DNA from 3 places in the Ferrimonas balearica DSM 9799 genome. Region 3 is predicted to be linked to each of the others. Evidence: predicted binding sites of a transcription regulator. Region 3 holds the regulator's gene; each other region holds the start of a gene.

Region 1 (4,683 bases), 1.6 Mb from region 3:
CCAGTGGATGAGCGCGGGCCGTGGGGTGATCCATTCGGAGATGCCGATCATGACCGATGGTCGGCTGCATGGCTTCCAGATCTGGATCAACCTGCCCAGAGCCAAGAAGATGCAGGCCGCCGATTACCGGGATTTCCAGTCTGACGTGATTCCGCTGGTGGCGCTGGCCCCACACAGCACCTTCCGCTTAATCAGTGGTGAACTGGCGGGCCAGACCGGGCCGCTGACCGCCCCGGCTGTCCCGATGCTGGTGGGTGACCTGCAGGCCCGCTCTGATGTGTCGCTGGCTGTGCCAGCTCACTACAACCTGGTGACCTATCTCTATCAGGGAGCGATTGAGCTGGATGGACGCCGCATTGAGGCGGACCAGATGCTCTATTTCGGCGCTGGCGACACCCTGGCCTTCGGTGTGCCCGAAGGGGAACAGGCCGGGTTGTTGGTGCTGGCGGGCCAGCCCATTGGTGAGCCTGTGGTGCATTGGGGACCGTTTGTGATGAACTCCATGGCGGAGATTGAGCAGGCGATTGCCGATTACCAAAGCGGTCAGTTGACCGCCTGAAGCAGGGCCGCCATGGTGTCGGTGATCAGGCTGAACCGTTTGGGCAGGGCCTGATAGCGACGTTTAACCAGATAGACCGTCTCACTGACCGGGTTGTCCAGCGCGTGCGCCCGGATCCGCTCCGGTTGGGCGAAGGCGGCAACCGCGTAAGCGGGTAATACGGTAAACCCCAAACCCCGGGCAACCGGCTCCAGAATCAGGCCGATCTGGTTGGAAAATCCCCGTCGTGGCAGCTGGTCAATCTGTTCGAACTGGCTGAAGTTGGCACTGAGCAACAAACCGGCGTGGTGCGACCCATCCGGGTGGTCGATGTAGCCGAGTTGCTCCAGCGTGGCCCAGTCCGGCTGCGTGACTGAGGCGGGGGTGACCAGATACAAGGGTTCATCGGCAAAGCTCTGGCTGGACAGCTCCGGCAGTCGGGCCGGCCGGGTGATCAAACCAAGGTCGAGCTGCCTTGCGGCCAGCTGCTTCTCAATGCTGTCGTTGGGGGCGAAGGCAAACTCCACCTGAAGGCCCGGATGGCGGACCTGCAGGTCCAGCAAGCCGGGGTAGAGGCGCAAGCCGAGGCTGCCCGGGCTGGCGAGGCGGCACCGCCCCTCCACTTCGCTGTCAGCCTGCAGGCTGCGCTCCAGGCGGTCCAGCTGAGACAAGGTGCGCTGCGCCTGGTGATACACCCGGTCACCGGCTTCCGTCAGGCTGAAGGACTTGCCTTCCCGCAGCAGCAGTGGCTGGCCGAAGTGCTGCTCCAACTTGCGGATCTGCTGGCTGACGCCGGGCTGGGTCATCGCCAGTTTTTCCGCCGTGCGGGTGAAGTGGCCGGTTTCGACCAGAGTGCAGAAGGTTTGCAGCCAATCCAGGTTCACCATAAGCGTGCGCGATTGCCTAAGTCCAAAAGGATAACGATTGGTTTGGATTTTGCCCTGCGAATCGTTCCGGAACAAGGCTCAGAGGGGCGCAGAGGCCGGGGCAGGGTCAGACACCAAGTTGTCAGCCTGCCGATTTATTGGCCATGTGGGCAGGGGATTGTCCGGGGACTGTTCATTTATACAGTGTTTGATTGCGAGCTGAGCCGGGGCTGGGGTACGCTAGCGCCATCCCGCTCCCGTTGAGATTGTCATGCGCCTCTATATTGCTGAAAAACCGAGTCTTGGCCGGGCCATTGCCGCGGTGCTGCCTAAGCCCCACCGAAACGGCGATGGCCATATTGTGGTGGGCAATGGAGACGTCGTGACCTGGTGCATCGGCCACCTGCTGGAACAGGTTGAGCCGGAGGCTTATGACGCACGGTACCAGCGCTGGGCGTTGTCAGACCTGCCCATTCGGGTGGACAACTGGCAGCTGAAGCCCCGCAAGGGGGGCGCGAAACAACTGCAGGTGATCAAAAAGCTGCTGAAGCAGGCCACTGATGTCGTGCACGCCGGCGACCCGGACCGGGAAGGGCAGTTGCTGGTGGACGAGGTATTGGATTATCTGAAGTTGGATGACGCCCGACGCCACTCGGCCCGGCGTTTGCTGATCAGCGACCTCAACCCGGCGGCGGTCACCCGTGCGCTGAAAGGGATGAAATCCAACCGCGAATTTGCCCCACTGTCGGTGTCCGCGCTGGCCCGTTCCCGGGCTGACTGGCTTTATGGCATGAACTTATCCCGCGCTTATACCCTGTTGGGGCAGCAGGCGGGCTACCGTGGGGTGTTGTCGGTCGGGCGGGTGCAAACGCCGGTTCTGGGGCTGGTGGTACGCCGCGATGAGGCGATCGCCAACTTTGTGGCCAAACCGTTCTACCAGCTGGATGCGCTGATCGAGCATGACAGTGGGGTGATCCGGGCGCGTTGGCAGCCCAGCGAGGCGTGTCAGCGCTGGCTGGATGAGGAGGGCCGTTTGTTGTCCCGCGGTCTGGCGGAAAACGTGGCGTCGCGGATCGCCGGACAGCCCGCCACGGTGGTGACCTCCGAACATAAGGAGAGCAGCCAGGCGGCGCCGCTGCCGTACTCGCTGTCGGCGTTGCAGATCGACGCCAACAAGGCGTTCGGGATGAACGCTCAGGAGGTGCTGACCCTGGCCCAGTCGCTGTATGAAAAACACAAAGTGATCACCTATCCCCGCTCCGACTGCCGTTACCTGCCTAAAGATCACTTCGCCGAAGCCGGTGCCGTGACTCAGGCCATCGCCCGGTGCTTGCCGGAGCTGGATGGCGCGGTATCGGGGGCGGACCTTAAACGTCGCTCCCGGGCCTGGAATGACAGTAAAGTCACCGCCCACCACGCCATCATCCCCACCCCTAAAGCGGTGGCGCCACACAGCCTGTCCGGCAAAGAAGCGAAGCTGTATGGACTGATTGCGCGCCAATACCTGATGCAGTTCTATCCGGCGGCGCAGTACGCCGAGTCGAAACTGGTGTTCACCATCGGCAGTGGCCATTTTGTTGCCAAGGGCAAGGTGTTGCGCCAGCCGGGGTGGCGGGCTTTGCTGCCGAAAAAGCCGGAGGCGGAATCCCGTGCCACGTTGCCGGAGCTGGCGCCGGGCAGTCAGTGGCCCTGTCGTGGTGGTGAGATTAAGGATTGCATGACCGAGCCGCCAAAAGCCTTTACCGAGGCGACGTTACTGCAGGCGATGACGGGGATCGCCCGGTTCGTGCTGGATGACACCCTTAAGGGGATCCTGCGGGAAACCGATGGGCTGGGCACCGAAGCTACCCGGGCGGGGATTCTTGAGTTGCTGTGCAAACGGGGGCTGTTGCGGCGGGAGGGCAAAACCCTGCGCTCAACGCCATCAGGGCAGGGCTTGATTCATGCTTTGCCGGAGCAGGCCAGCTACCCGGATATGACGGCGCATTGGGAACGCAAGCTGCAGGACATTGCCGAACGGGAGTATGGCTATGCCCCCTTTATGGCGGATCTGGACCAGCGCCTGCTGGCTTTGGTCACTCAGGCCCAGCAGGGTGGGGTGCCGCCTTCGCTGCGCAACCTGCCTGCGGTGGCGCGCAAAGCGCCGGTGCGGCGGCGTCGTAAAACGGCAAAAAAAACGCCATCTCAGTGAGATGGCGAAACAACATTCAATAAATGCAGGGAGATGATGATGTCCTTGCATAGTCAGGCAATCGCCCCGGCCAGGAGTTCCCTGCCGGGGCGATTTTTTTCGTTTTTTGTTTGCCCGAGTTGGGTGGGGCTGGGAAAAGAGCAAAAAAAACCGCCCAATCCAAGGGCGGTGAACGAATTCGTCAATGAATTTGCAGGGAGATGATGAATTCCTTACAGGGTATGACTGGGCGGTTCAGACAAAGTTCCCAATCGAAGGACATTTTTTGCGGATGCAGCGAAACGGGCAAAAAAAAGCCGCCAAGGGAAGTGGCGGCTGGCGAACTCGTCAAAATTTGCAGGGAGATGATGATTCACTTATTGCTTATGACTGGGGCGTTGGCGGGAAGTTCCCAGCCGCGCTAAAAATTCCGTCGTAACCGTGAATATGGGGCGCAGGAAGCGCCGGAGGGTAAGCATGAAAGCGCTGTTACTGGTGCGTCACGCCAAATCAAGTTGGCGCCATAAAGCGCTGGCGGATCTTTATCGGCCGCTGTCTGGCCGGGGGTATCGGCAGGCGCTGGGGATCCGGGCCCGTCTGCCGGTCGAACCGGAGTTGTGGCTGTGCTCACCCGCGGTGCGGGCTTACAGTACCGCGTTGCTGGCCGGCGCGGCGCCGCTGCAGCTGGAACCCGCGCTCTATCCGGGGGACGTCAACGCCTGCCTGAGTTGCCTGGATGGGTTGCCGGACTCGCTCAGCCGGGTGGCGATGGTGAGTCACAATCCGGGACTGGAAGCGCTGGCAGAGCGGCTGTCCGGACAGTCGCTGGTATTGAAAACCGCTGAGATGGTGCTGCTCTGTTGGCAGGGAGAGTGGCAGAGTTGGCGGATGGGGGTGCAGATCACCCCCATCCGACGCGAGGATTAAACCGCCTCGGCGGTAAAGGTTTGCTGCGGCGCCACCAGTTGGTCCTGAACGGCCACCAGCAGCAGCTCGCGGCTCTGCTGTTGATGGGTTTCATTAAACAGCGCGAACATCGCTCCGGCGACGTGCTCCAGCGCCGCTTTCAGGTCGCGGGTTTGCAGGTAACGGGCCAGGAACAGGGCGGT
Region 2 (4,683 bases), 790 kb from region 3:
TGACCGCCGATGGCCTGGCCACCGCGTTTATCGTAATGGGGACGGAAGCGGCATTGGCACTGGCGGAGCAGGAAGGTTTGCCGGTAATGTTGATTGAGAAATCCCAGGAGGGGTACCAGGTGCATTACTCCTCCGCATTTAAGCCCTATTTGGGGGAGACCAGACCATGAGTACCTTTTTAGCCACCTTTGGTGCGATGTTGTTGGTGTTTGGCCTGATGTCCGTGGGTTACCTGCTTAAGAAGAAGGCGATCAGTGGCTCCTGCGGCGGCCTGGCTGGCGTTGGCATCGACAAAGAGTGTGACTGCCCGGAACCCTGCGATCGTCGAAAGGCGAAAATGGCCAAAGAAGCGGCCGAAGCCGAGCGTCGTGAGCGACTGGCGCAGCATCGCATTCTGTAATCCCTGAATTCGGCTCGATTCGCCATTGAATTCACCGGGGCGGCCAATAGGCCGCCCCGTTCTTTTCCCCGCTTTACTCATAACTCCTTACGACTCTTACCGTTGTTTTTTCAGGGCTAAACGGTATTTTGTTATCAACTCGTTGCCTCTGGTGCCGATAACAACAAGACACAAAACAAGAATAGGTTTGGGAGATTCAGGGGATGGAGTTCCTTCGTCGATCCATTACGCGACAACTGGTCGCCGCCATCGGCGGCAGTGTGTTCGCGATTCTGTTGCTGGGCAGTGTGCTGCTTATCCTGCAAAGTGCCGACAACACCCGGGCGGAGATCACCGCAGAGGTGCGGCAACTGGTCAAACGCCAGAGCACTGCCATCACCGGATTCTTTGAAGCCCGCGGTCAGGTGATCCACAGCATTTTCGCCAACCCGCAGGTGATCGACTTCTTCCGCGACTACGATCAACGCGGTGGCGACCTGGCCGGTGACGCGGACTACGCCGATGTGGTGCGTTACTTCCGCCACTTCTCCAACACGGATGCCAGCATCAAGAGCATCTTCTTTGGCAGCGAGAATACCCACGAATACTTCGATCTGAACGGTCGTTACGAAGACGACCCCAACTACTACACCGCCAAGCGCCCCTGGTGGGGCGAAGCCAAGGCGCAAAACCGCCTGTTTGTCGGTGACCCGGCGGTCGACGCCAATGATGGCTCCATCTCCGCCACCGTTAAGTTGCCGCTGTATGAGAATGGCCGCTTCCTGGGCATCGGCGGCATGGACATCCTGATCTCCACCATCGGCGAGCAGCTGCTTTCTGAGGTGCGTTATCAGGGCGAGGGCCAGGCGTTCCTGGTGACTGAGCAGGGCAAACTGGTGTTCTTCCCCGGCTTCAATGAGGCCTTTCCTCCCGGCTCTATGATGCAGGATGTGGATGGCCAGTTTGCCGACTCCCACGGCTTCTCTGCGCTGGCGCAGGCCCTGGCACGGGAAGGCAGCGGATTGGCGGAGGTGCAGCTGTCCGGTGAACCGATGCTGGTGGAGTGGGAGAGTGTAGAGAGCGACTATCCGCATCTTCGTTGGCGTCTGGGCCTGCTGCTGCCGCAGCGGGTGGTGTCAGAGCGGGTCACCAGCGCCGCCTGGTCCACCGCTTGGGCCAGCATCGGTTTTACCCTGTTGCTCAGCCTGCTGGTGTGGGCGCTGTTGCTGCCGCTGCGTAAGCAGCTCGGTAAGCTGCTCCACGCCATGGAGGAGATCGCCGACGGCGATGCGGATCTGCGTCAGCGCATCGAGATGGACCGCATTGACGAGCTGGGCCGCATGGGCGGCGCCTTTAACCGCTTCGCCGGCCGCATTCACGAACTGGTGCGCCAAACCACCAATATGACCAGCTCCGTTCGTTCCGCCAGTGCCAACGCCGGTGAGGTATGGCAACAAACCATGCTGGCGATTGAGGAGCAGAAGCTGGAGATCGATCAGGTCTCTACCGCCACCACCGAAATGGCGCAGACCAGCCATGAGATGGCTCAGGCCGCCAGTCGGGTCAGCGATCATGCCGAGTCCGCCCAACGCCAGGTTGGCCAGGCGGTGCAGGAGGTGGACAGTGCAGCCCAGGGCATCCAGCGCCTGAACCAGCAGGTACAGAGTGCCGCTGCGGTGGTGACGGAGTTGCGCAGTAACTCCGAACAGATCGGTGAAGTGCTGAACGTGATCCGCACCATCGCCGAACAGACCAACCTGCTGGCACTGAATGCTGCCATTGAGGCGGCCCGTGCCGGTGAGCAGGGCCGGGGCTTTGCGGTGGTGGCTGATGAGGTGCGTACCCTGGCATCCCGCACCCAGGATTCCACTGCCAACATTCAGCAGATCATTGAACAGCTCCAGCAAGCCAGCGAGGCGGCTCAGCAGGCGATGCAGCACAGCTGCGAAGAGGCCTCTGCCAGTGCCGAGATCAGCGGCAAGATCAGCCAGGCGCTGGCGCAGGCCAATGGTGCGGTAGGGGAGATCCAGGGCCAGATCCACGAGATCAGTGCCGCCATCAGCCAGCAGGCGACGGTGGCGGAGGAGATTGACGCTAAAGTGATCCGGGTGCGTGAGCTTTCCGATGTCACCACCGCTGCGTCTGAAGCCCTGGAGGGGGCGGTAGGGGAGATGACCTCCTCCTCACGGGAGATTGGCGTGCAGTTGGATCAATTTAAGATCTGAGCCTGTTCCGGGCCATGATTCAGGGGCGCCTTCGGGCGCCCCTTTTGCGTTTGTGCCTGCCAGCGACTGTGATAGCATTACTAAACTGGATAAATATACAGTTGTCGGTAATGAGCGAACAGGTGAAGGGCCGCAAGATCATCCATGTGGATATGGATTGCTTCTTTGCGGCGGTGGAGATGCGCGATAACCCGGAGTACCGGGGCCGCCCTCTGGCGGTGGGCGGTGCCGCAGATTCCCGTGGCGTGATCGCCACCTGCAACTACGAGGCGCGCCAGTTTGGCGTGCGCTCCGCCATGCCCAGCAGTGAAGCCAAGCGCCGCTGTCCGGAATTGTTGTTGGTGCGCGGCCGGATGGCGGTCTACAAAGCCGTTTCCGAGCAGATCCGCGCCATCTTCGCCCGCTACACCGACCTGATCGAGCCGCTGTCGCTGGATGAAGCCTACCTGGATGTGACCGACTGCCCCGTCTGCCAAGGCAGCGCCACCCTGATTGCCGAGCGGATCCGGGCCGAGATCCTGGCTGAAACCGGGTTGACCGCTTCCGCCGGCATCGCCCCGAACAAGTTCCTCGCCAAGATCGCCTCCGACGAAAACAAGCCCAATGGTCAGTTTGTGATCCCCCCGGGTAAGACCGCCGAGTTTGCGGCCACCCTGCCTTTGCGCAAGATCCCCGGAGTTGGCCCGAAAACCGCAGAGCGTCTGGCCAGCCACGGCCTGCAAGTGGGGGCTGACGTATTAACCTGCACCCCGGAGCAGCTGGCCAGCTGGTTTGGCAAGTTTGGCCCAGTGCTGCACCAGCGGGCTCAGGGCATTGATCCCCGTCCGGTGCAGACCCACCGCGAGCGCAAGTCCGTTGGCGTGGAGACCACGCTGGCGCGGGACCTGACCAGCGCCGAGGGCTGCTTTGAGATCCTTCAGGGGTTGTTGCCGGAGCTGGAGCGACGACTGCGGGAGCGCCCCTTTAAGGGGGTTCAGGTGAAGCTCAAGTTCCACGACTTTCAGCAAACCACTCTGGCTCAGCAGGCCACCGTACTGGAGTTGAGTCAATTGCAGGCGATGGTGATGGGCGCGTTTGAGCGTGGCGAGGGACGTCGGGTGCGGTTGGTGGGGTTATCCGTGACCCTGTCCGGGCCGGAGCAGGATAAGGTGCAGCAGCTATCCCTGAGTCTGGGAGAGTGACATATGATGTCCGGACAGGTCAAATTGGAAAAACCTGCCGCAAAAGGTCGGTTTTTTTGGCGTTTGATGCTGCTTCGTTGTCGCTTCTGAATAGTTATGTTCAATGAGTGTGGTTTTATTGATCGCGATCAACAGGGATTTCGCGATTCACTCCTAGTCTGAGAGTAAGCCCCTGAGGCAATGGTGGGGCGGAAAGCGCAGCACAAGGAGGCCCAGGATGAGAATACGTAGCCTGTATCGTCAACTCTTTACCGCAGTCTTTATGCTTGGCGTCGTGACCCTGGTACTGTTTACCCTGGCATTCCAGTTCAATGAAGCCAAACCGATGCGTGATGTGGAGCGCTTTGACCAATACGCTGGCGAAAAAACCTACTGCCGTACCCTGAATCACTACCAAGCGAAACAGAAGGACAAAACCGTGGATCGCCTGATCGAATCCAGCGATCACAACGCCATGGATTTCATTCTCTGGCGCTTTGGTAAGGAGAAGGGCACCGATATGGTCAGAACCTGCGAAAAGGCCAAGAAGGCCCATATTGTGGAGCGCTGCGAACAGCAACCGGAACTGTCCATAGAGCAGGTGATACTGGAGTACAACCGACCCGCCATCGTGGCCAAGGGCTACATCTGATATTTTCGGGGGCATCTGCCCCCGTTTTTGATCCTGTGCTGGCGGCCTGAAAGGCCGCCTTTATATTGCCTGACGCTCTGTCCCTTCCGACATTGCAGAGTGGCCGGGCAGGTCAAGGCAATAAAAAACGCCGCCCCAGGGGCGGCGTGTTCTTTTTAGCGCCAGGCTTACTTGGCCGGAATCGCTTTCAGTACGGCCAGCAGCAGCTGCCAGTACTTCTCAACGGTGGCGATCTCCACCTTCTCATCCGGCGAGTGCGGGAAGCGG
Region 3 (4,683 bases):
AATAAAAAAGGGCGGGTGAACCCGCCCTGTTGTGGTCAGTCACCGCTCAGTCATTATTGACGATGCTGCTGTGGATGGAGGCGGGGATCAGGCCCAATACGGTTTTGGCCAGTGCCTTCACCTTGTCCTGGTCGGCATCATCACCGAGGCAACCCATCTCTTTCAGGCAGTTGGTCAGTATGGTGAAGCCCTTCTTATCAAAGAACTCCGGCGCACTGATGCCATGCAGACGGGCCAGACGCTCAGCCAGTACCTGGCTCTCTTTCTCCAGGGTGCCACGCTCAATCTCCGGCTCTTTCATCAGGCGGGACAGAACGATGGCGTAACGCTGCAGGGTTTCCTGCACCTGGTTGGCCAGGTTGTACAGCTCAGCGCGGCGGCTCTGGCGCGGTACCAGCCCCTCTTTGCAGTCCTCAACCATCTCCAGACGCACCAGCTCATTGAGCAGGGCGTTGAGGTAGCAATCCAGCTCGCCATTGCTCAGACCCATAAACAGCTCAGCCTCAAGCAGCGGGTAGAGGGCGCGGATCTCATCCAGGATGGCGTCGCGGGTCATACAGCCTTTGCGCAGCAACAGGCTGGCCATCAGGCCAGGCAGCACCAGCAGGTGCAGAGTGTTGTTGCGGTAGTAGGTCATGGTGACGGCGTTGCCCTCATGGATGGAAACGATCTCACCCATGGCGTCTTCGCTGACATCGAATTTGTTGAGGTCCAGCACCTGCTTCAACACCGCCTCACCATCCCCCTCCGGCGCGGTGGCCAGCGGGGTGTAGGGCACCGCCCGCAGCAGGTCGAGGTAGAAGTCGAGTTGCTTCTCCAGCGCCCGGCGCGGCATGGCGTGCTGCTCAGTGGCCAGCAGGATGGAGGTGGTCAGGGTCATTGCGGAGGCGGCGGCCGCGTCGTTGATGCGGGTCATCAACTGGTTGGCCAGCTTGTTCACGGTGGGGGTCATCCAGCCGTGCTTCAAGTCGCCGTCGGCGGTGTCGGTGCGCCAGCTCGGGGCATGCTCGTTCAGGAATTGGTGCACGGTGATGGGGGCACCAAAGTTCACGTAGCCCTGGCCGTAATCCTTGAGGTTACGGATGGCGGAGAACACCTGCCAGGCGCTCTCTTTCTGTTTCTTCTTACCGGCCAGCTCCTTGTGATAGGTGGACACCTCCATCACGTGGTCGTAGCCCAGGTAAACCGGCACCAGCGTCACCGGACGCTCCAGACCACGCAGCACGCTGTTGACGGTCATGGCGATCATGCCGGTTTTCGGCGGCAGCAGACGGCCGGTACGAGAACGCCCGCCTTCGCAGAAGTACTCTACCGAGTAGCCGCGTTTAAACAGCTGATCGAGGTACTCGCGGAACACCGCTGAGTAGAGCTTGTTGCCCTTAAAGGAGCGACGGATAAAGAACGCGCCGCCACGACGGAAGATCGGGCCGGCGGGCCAGAAGTTAAGGTTTACCCCGGCGGCGATGTGCGGCGGCACCATGCCCTGACGATAGATCACGTAGGACAGCAGCAGGTAGTCCATATGGCTGCGGTGGCAGGGCACAAACACGATCTCGTGGCCATCCTGGGACAGCTGGCGGATCTGCTCAGCACCGCGCACATTGATGCCGCTGTAGAGCTTGTTCCAGAGCCAGGTCAGGACCCGATCACCGATGCGCATCAGGCTGTCGGAGTAATCGGCGGAGATCTCCTCCAGATACTCCAGCGCCCGCTCGCGGGCTTTGGCTTCCGAAATCTTTTTGCTCTTGGCTTCGTCAGCGATGGCGTCTTTGATCACCTCGGAGGCGAGCAGACCGTGGAACAGTGCCTGACGATCCGGCAGGCGCGGGCCGGTGGCCACGGTGCGCTGGCGGCCAAAGTGCACCCGGGCTACCCGGGCCAGCTTGTTGGCGATGGTGGCGTCGGTGCCGTGGTTGTCGGCCATATGGCGCAAGGAGACGGCCCGGGAGAAGCGGATAAAGTTGTCCCGCCCCAGCATCGCCAGGATAAAGGTCTTACGCAGCCAGGTGGGGTTCTTCTTGTTGAGCAGGGTCGCTTTGACGCTCTCCTCCTCTTTGCCGGGGTTACGGCCCCACAGCAGGCTGACCGGCACCACCTGGACATCCAGGTCGTCGTGCTCGCGGTGCAGCGACAGCAGGCGCTCGAAACGGGCTTTGAAATCGGTGGTGCGACCCTGGCTGAACAGCAGTTGGGCTGGCTCCAGCGCAATGATGCGGCTGACGGTTTCGCCCTTGATCACCAGAGGCTCGAACGGGCTGGGCAGGCCCAGCTTTTCGCAGCACTCGTGCAGCGCCAGACGGTCAGAGAATGACTCCTGGGGCAGCACGTAGACCAGCGGACGGTTTGGGTCGAGATCCAGCTCAGCGATGGGGTCCTGTGGGACCGCTTTGCTGGTCACCAGGGCTTTCTGAGCCCAGCGGAGTGGTTGTTGCCACGCCGGGAATATGTTCTGACTCACGAAGTGTGCTTCTTATTCTGGACGAACGGAATTGGGGCAGAGTGTACACCGAAAGGCCAATAACTGGCAGCGCTGACAGAGTCGATTGTGCTTCTGTTACGGTGGTCAGATCTGCGCCGGAGCGGAAACCAGGGGTTCCAGTCGGAGATGATCGGCAGAACAAAGGGATAACTTTATGCGTTGACCTGTTGAATTCATCACCATGCTGTATATACTCACAGTATCTACTGTATGAATAAACAGGGATTTAGCCAGTCCCCAGGAGCGCGCCAGCGATGAAGCCACTTACGCCCCGCCAGAATCAGGTGTTCGATCTGGTTCGCCAGCATATGCAGGACACCGGGATGCCCCCGACCCGGGCCGAGATTGCCCGGCAGCTGGGTTTTAAGAGTGCCAACGCGGCGGAAGAGCACCTTAAGGCGCTGGCCCGTAAAGGCTTTATTGAGATTGTCCCTGGTACCTCCCGCGGCATCCGTCTGCTCTACAACGAGCCGGAGCCGGAGCAGTTGGGCCTGCCGCTGATTGGCCGGGTGGCCGCCGGTGAGCCGATTCTGGCTCAGGAGCATGTGGAAACCCACTACCAGATGGATGGCAACCTGTTCCGTCCGTCCGCCAACTACCTGTTGCGGGTGCGCGGTGACTCCATGAAGGAGATCGGCATCCTCGACGGCGACCTGTTGGCAGTGCACCAGACTCAGGATGCCCGCAATGGTCAGGTGGTTGTGGCCCGGGTGGGTGAAGATGAAGTGACCGTCAAGCGGTTCGAGCGTCGCGGCAACGTGGTGTATCTGCACGCGGAAAACGCGGAGTACGAGCCGATTGTCGTGGATCTGGAAGACACCGCGCTGGCCATTGAAGGCCTGGCGGTTGGCGTGGTTCGCAACGGAGGATGGCAGTAATGAAAACGCGGCAGGGAGTGCGACGGGAACATCCGGGTCTGTGGCAACAACCCGGCCTCGACTGGCAACAGGTTCAGACTGCCCCTCAGGGTGATGATGCCGGCCGTTTGGCGCTGGCCCGCCTGGCCCCGCAGCTGGCGGATTACAGCCGCGCCCCGCGTTGGCTGCTGTTGATTAACCCACCGGCATTTGACTGGAAAACCGTGCTGGCGGATGCCGGGGTCGATCTGAGCCGGGTGCTTCAGGTGCGCTGCGACGATGACGTTGCTGCCCAGTGGGCGCTGGAACAGGCGGTGTCCGGCACCACCTGTGCGGTGGCGCTGGCCTGGGTGCCCCAGCTGGATGCCCGGGATCGCCGCCGACTCGAGCTGGTATCGCGTCGTGCCCACTGTCCCGCCTTCCTGTTTGAAGTGGGCCAGGGTTCGCCGTTGGAGATCCCCAGCGCCCTGCATTAATGCCCGCCCTTGCCGCGACTGCCCGCAACGCCACCGATTCCGGTGGCGTTGTTGTTTTACCCCCTAATCGCTCTTGCCACTGGACGAAATTCCCACCTTGAACTACCCGCTGATGTGGCACGAGGGAATGGATCTTTCTCTTTTGGCTCATTGATTTGTGATCTTGATCAAGGTCAAGTCTGCTTGTAAGTTGAGTGATATTGGCGCCTGAATAATCACAATTTACTGGTGTCACTGGCCGCAAGGCAGCCGTTACGTTTGCAGTGAAAGCGTATGCCCGAGCCCTTTTGGGGAGGGGAGCTGACATGGAGCAAAGCCGTGCTGTGATGGCTCTTCTCTGGACATTGCGAAAGCAATAGTCAGAGGAGAACGTTTGTGAAGTACAAGCTGTTGGGTGGCTTGGCCACTCTGGTGGCGATGCCATCAATGGCGGATCCCTCGCTCTGGAACATGACGCCCGGAGTGACCGAGATCAGCCAGCAGGTCTACGGCCTGCACATGACCATTTTCTACATCTGCTGCGCCATTGCGGCGGTGGTTTTCGGGGTGATGATTTGGGCCCTGATCCGCCATCGCAAATCCAAAGGCGCGGTACCCGCGCATTTCCATGAAAGCACCAAGGTGGAGATCCTGTGGACGGTGATTCCGTTCCTGATCCTCATCGGCATGGCTGTGCCCGCCACCAGCACCCTGATTGCGATGGAGGATCCCTCCGATGCGGATCTGACCATCCAGGTCACCGGGTCGCAGTGGAAGTGGCACTACAAGTACTTCAACCATGAGGTGGAGTTCTACAGCCTGCTTTCTACCCCGGCTGACCAGATCGCCAACGCGGAAGCCAAGGGCGAAAACTACCTGCTGGAGGTGGACA

What was found. Region 3 encodes LexA, which represses DNA repair genes until DNA is damaged. Its sites were predicted from a motif close to TACTGTATNNNNATACAGTA; they were not measured.
Region 1: a site for LexA is predicted at 1,592-1,611, ahead of FBAL_RS08395 (DNA topoisomerase III). Genes of this name have one in related genera too.
Region 2: a site for LexA is predicted at 2,688-2,707, ahead of dinB (DNA polymerase IV). Genes of this name have one in related genera too.

Annotation. Positions count from the first base shown of each region.
Region 1 is NC_014541.1:1,849,778-1,854,460, forward strand. Features, by position in the region: gene FBAL_RS08385 (pirin family protein) at 1-559, shown strand, start outside; gene FBAL_RS08390 (LysR family transcriptional regulator) at 544-1,425, opposite strand; gene FBAL_RS08395 (DNA topoisomerase III) at 1,676-3,595, shown strand; gene FBAL_RS08400 (hypothetical protein) at 3,780-4,013, shown strand; gene FBAL_RS08405 (SixA phosphatase family protein) at 4,052-4,501, shown strand; gene pdxY (pyridoxal kinase PdxY) at 4,498-4,683, opposite strand, start outside.
Region 2 is NC_014541.1:988,499-993,181, forward strand. Features, by position in the region: gene FBAL_RS04685 (FAD:protein FMN transferase) at 1-170, shown strand, start outside; gene nqrM ((Na+)-NQR maturation NqrM) at 167-400, shown strand; gene FBAL_RS04695 (methyl-accepting chemotaxis protein) at 604-2,604, shown strand; gene dinB (DNA polymerase IV) at 2,715-3,785, shown strand; gene FBAL_RS04705 (hypothetical protein) at 4,003-4,416, shown strand; gene FBAL_RS04710 (aminoacyl-histidine dipeptidase) at 4,584-4,683, opposite strand, start outside.
Region 3 is NC_014541.1:202,254-206,936, forward strand. Features, by position in the region: gene plsB (glycerol-3-phosphate 1-O-acyltransferase PlsB) at 47-2,458, opposite strand; gene lexA (transcriptional repressor LexA) at 2,734-3,357, shown strand; gene FBAL_RS00955 (hypothetical protein) at 3,357-3,812, shown strand; partial or broken gene coxB (cytochrome c oxidase subunit II) at 4,230-4,683, shown strand, end outside.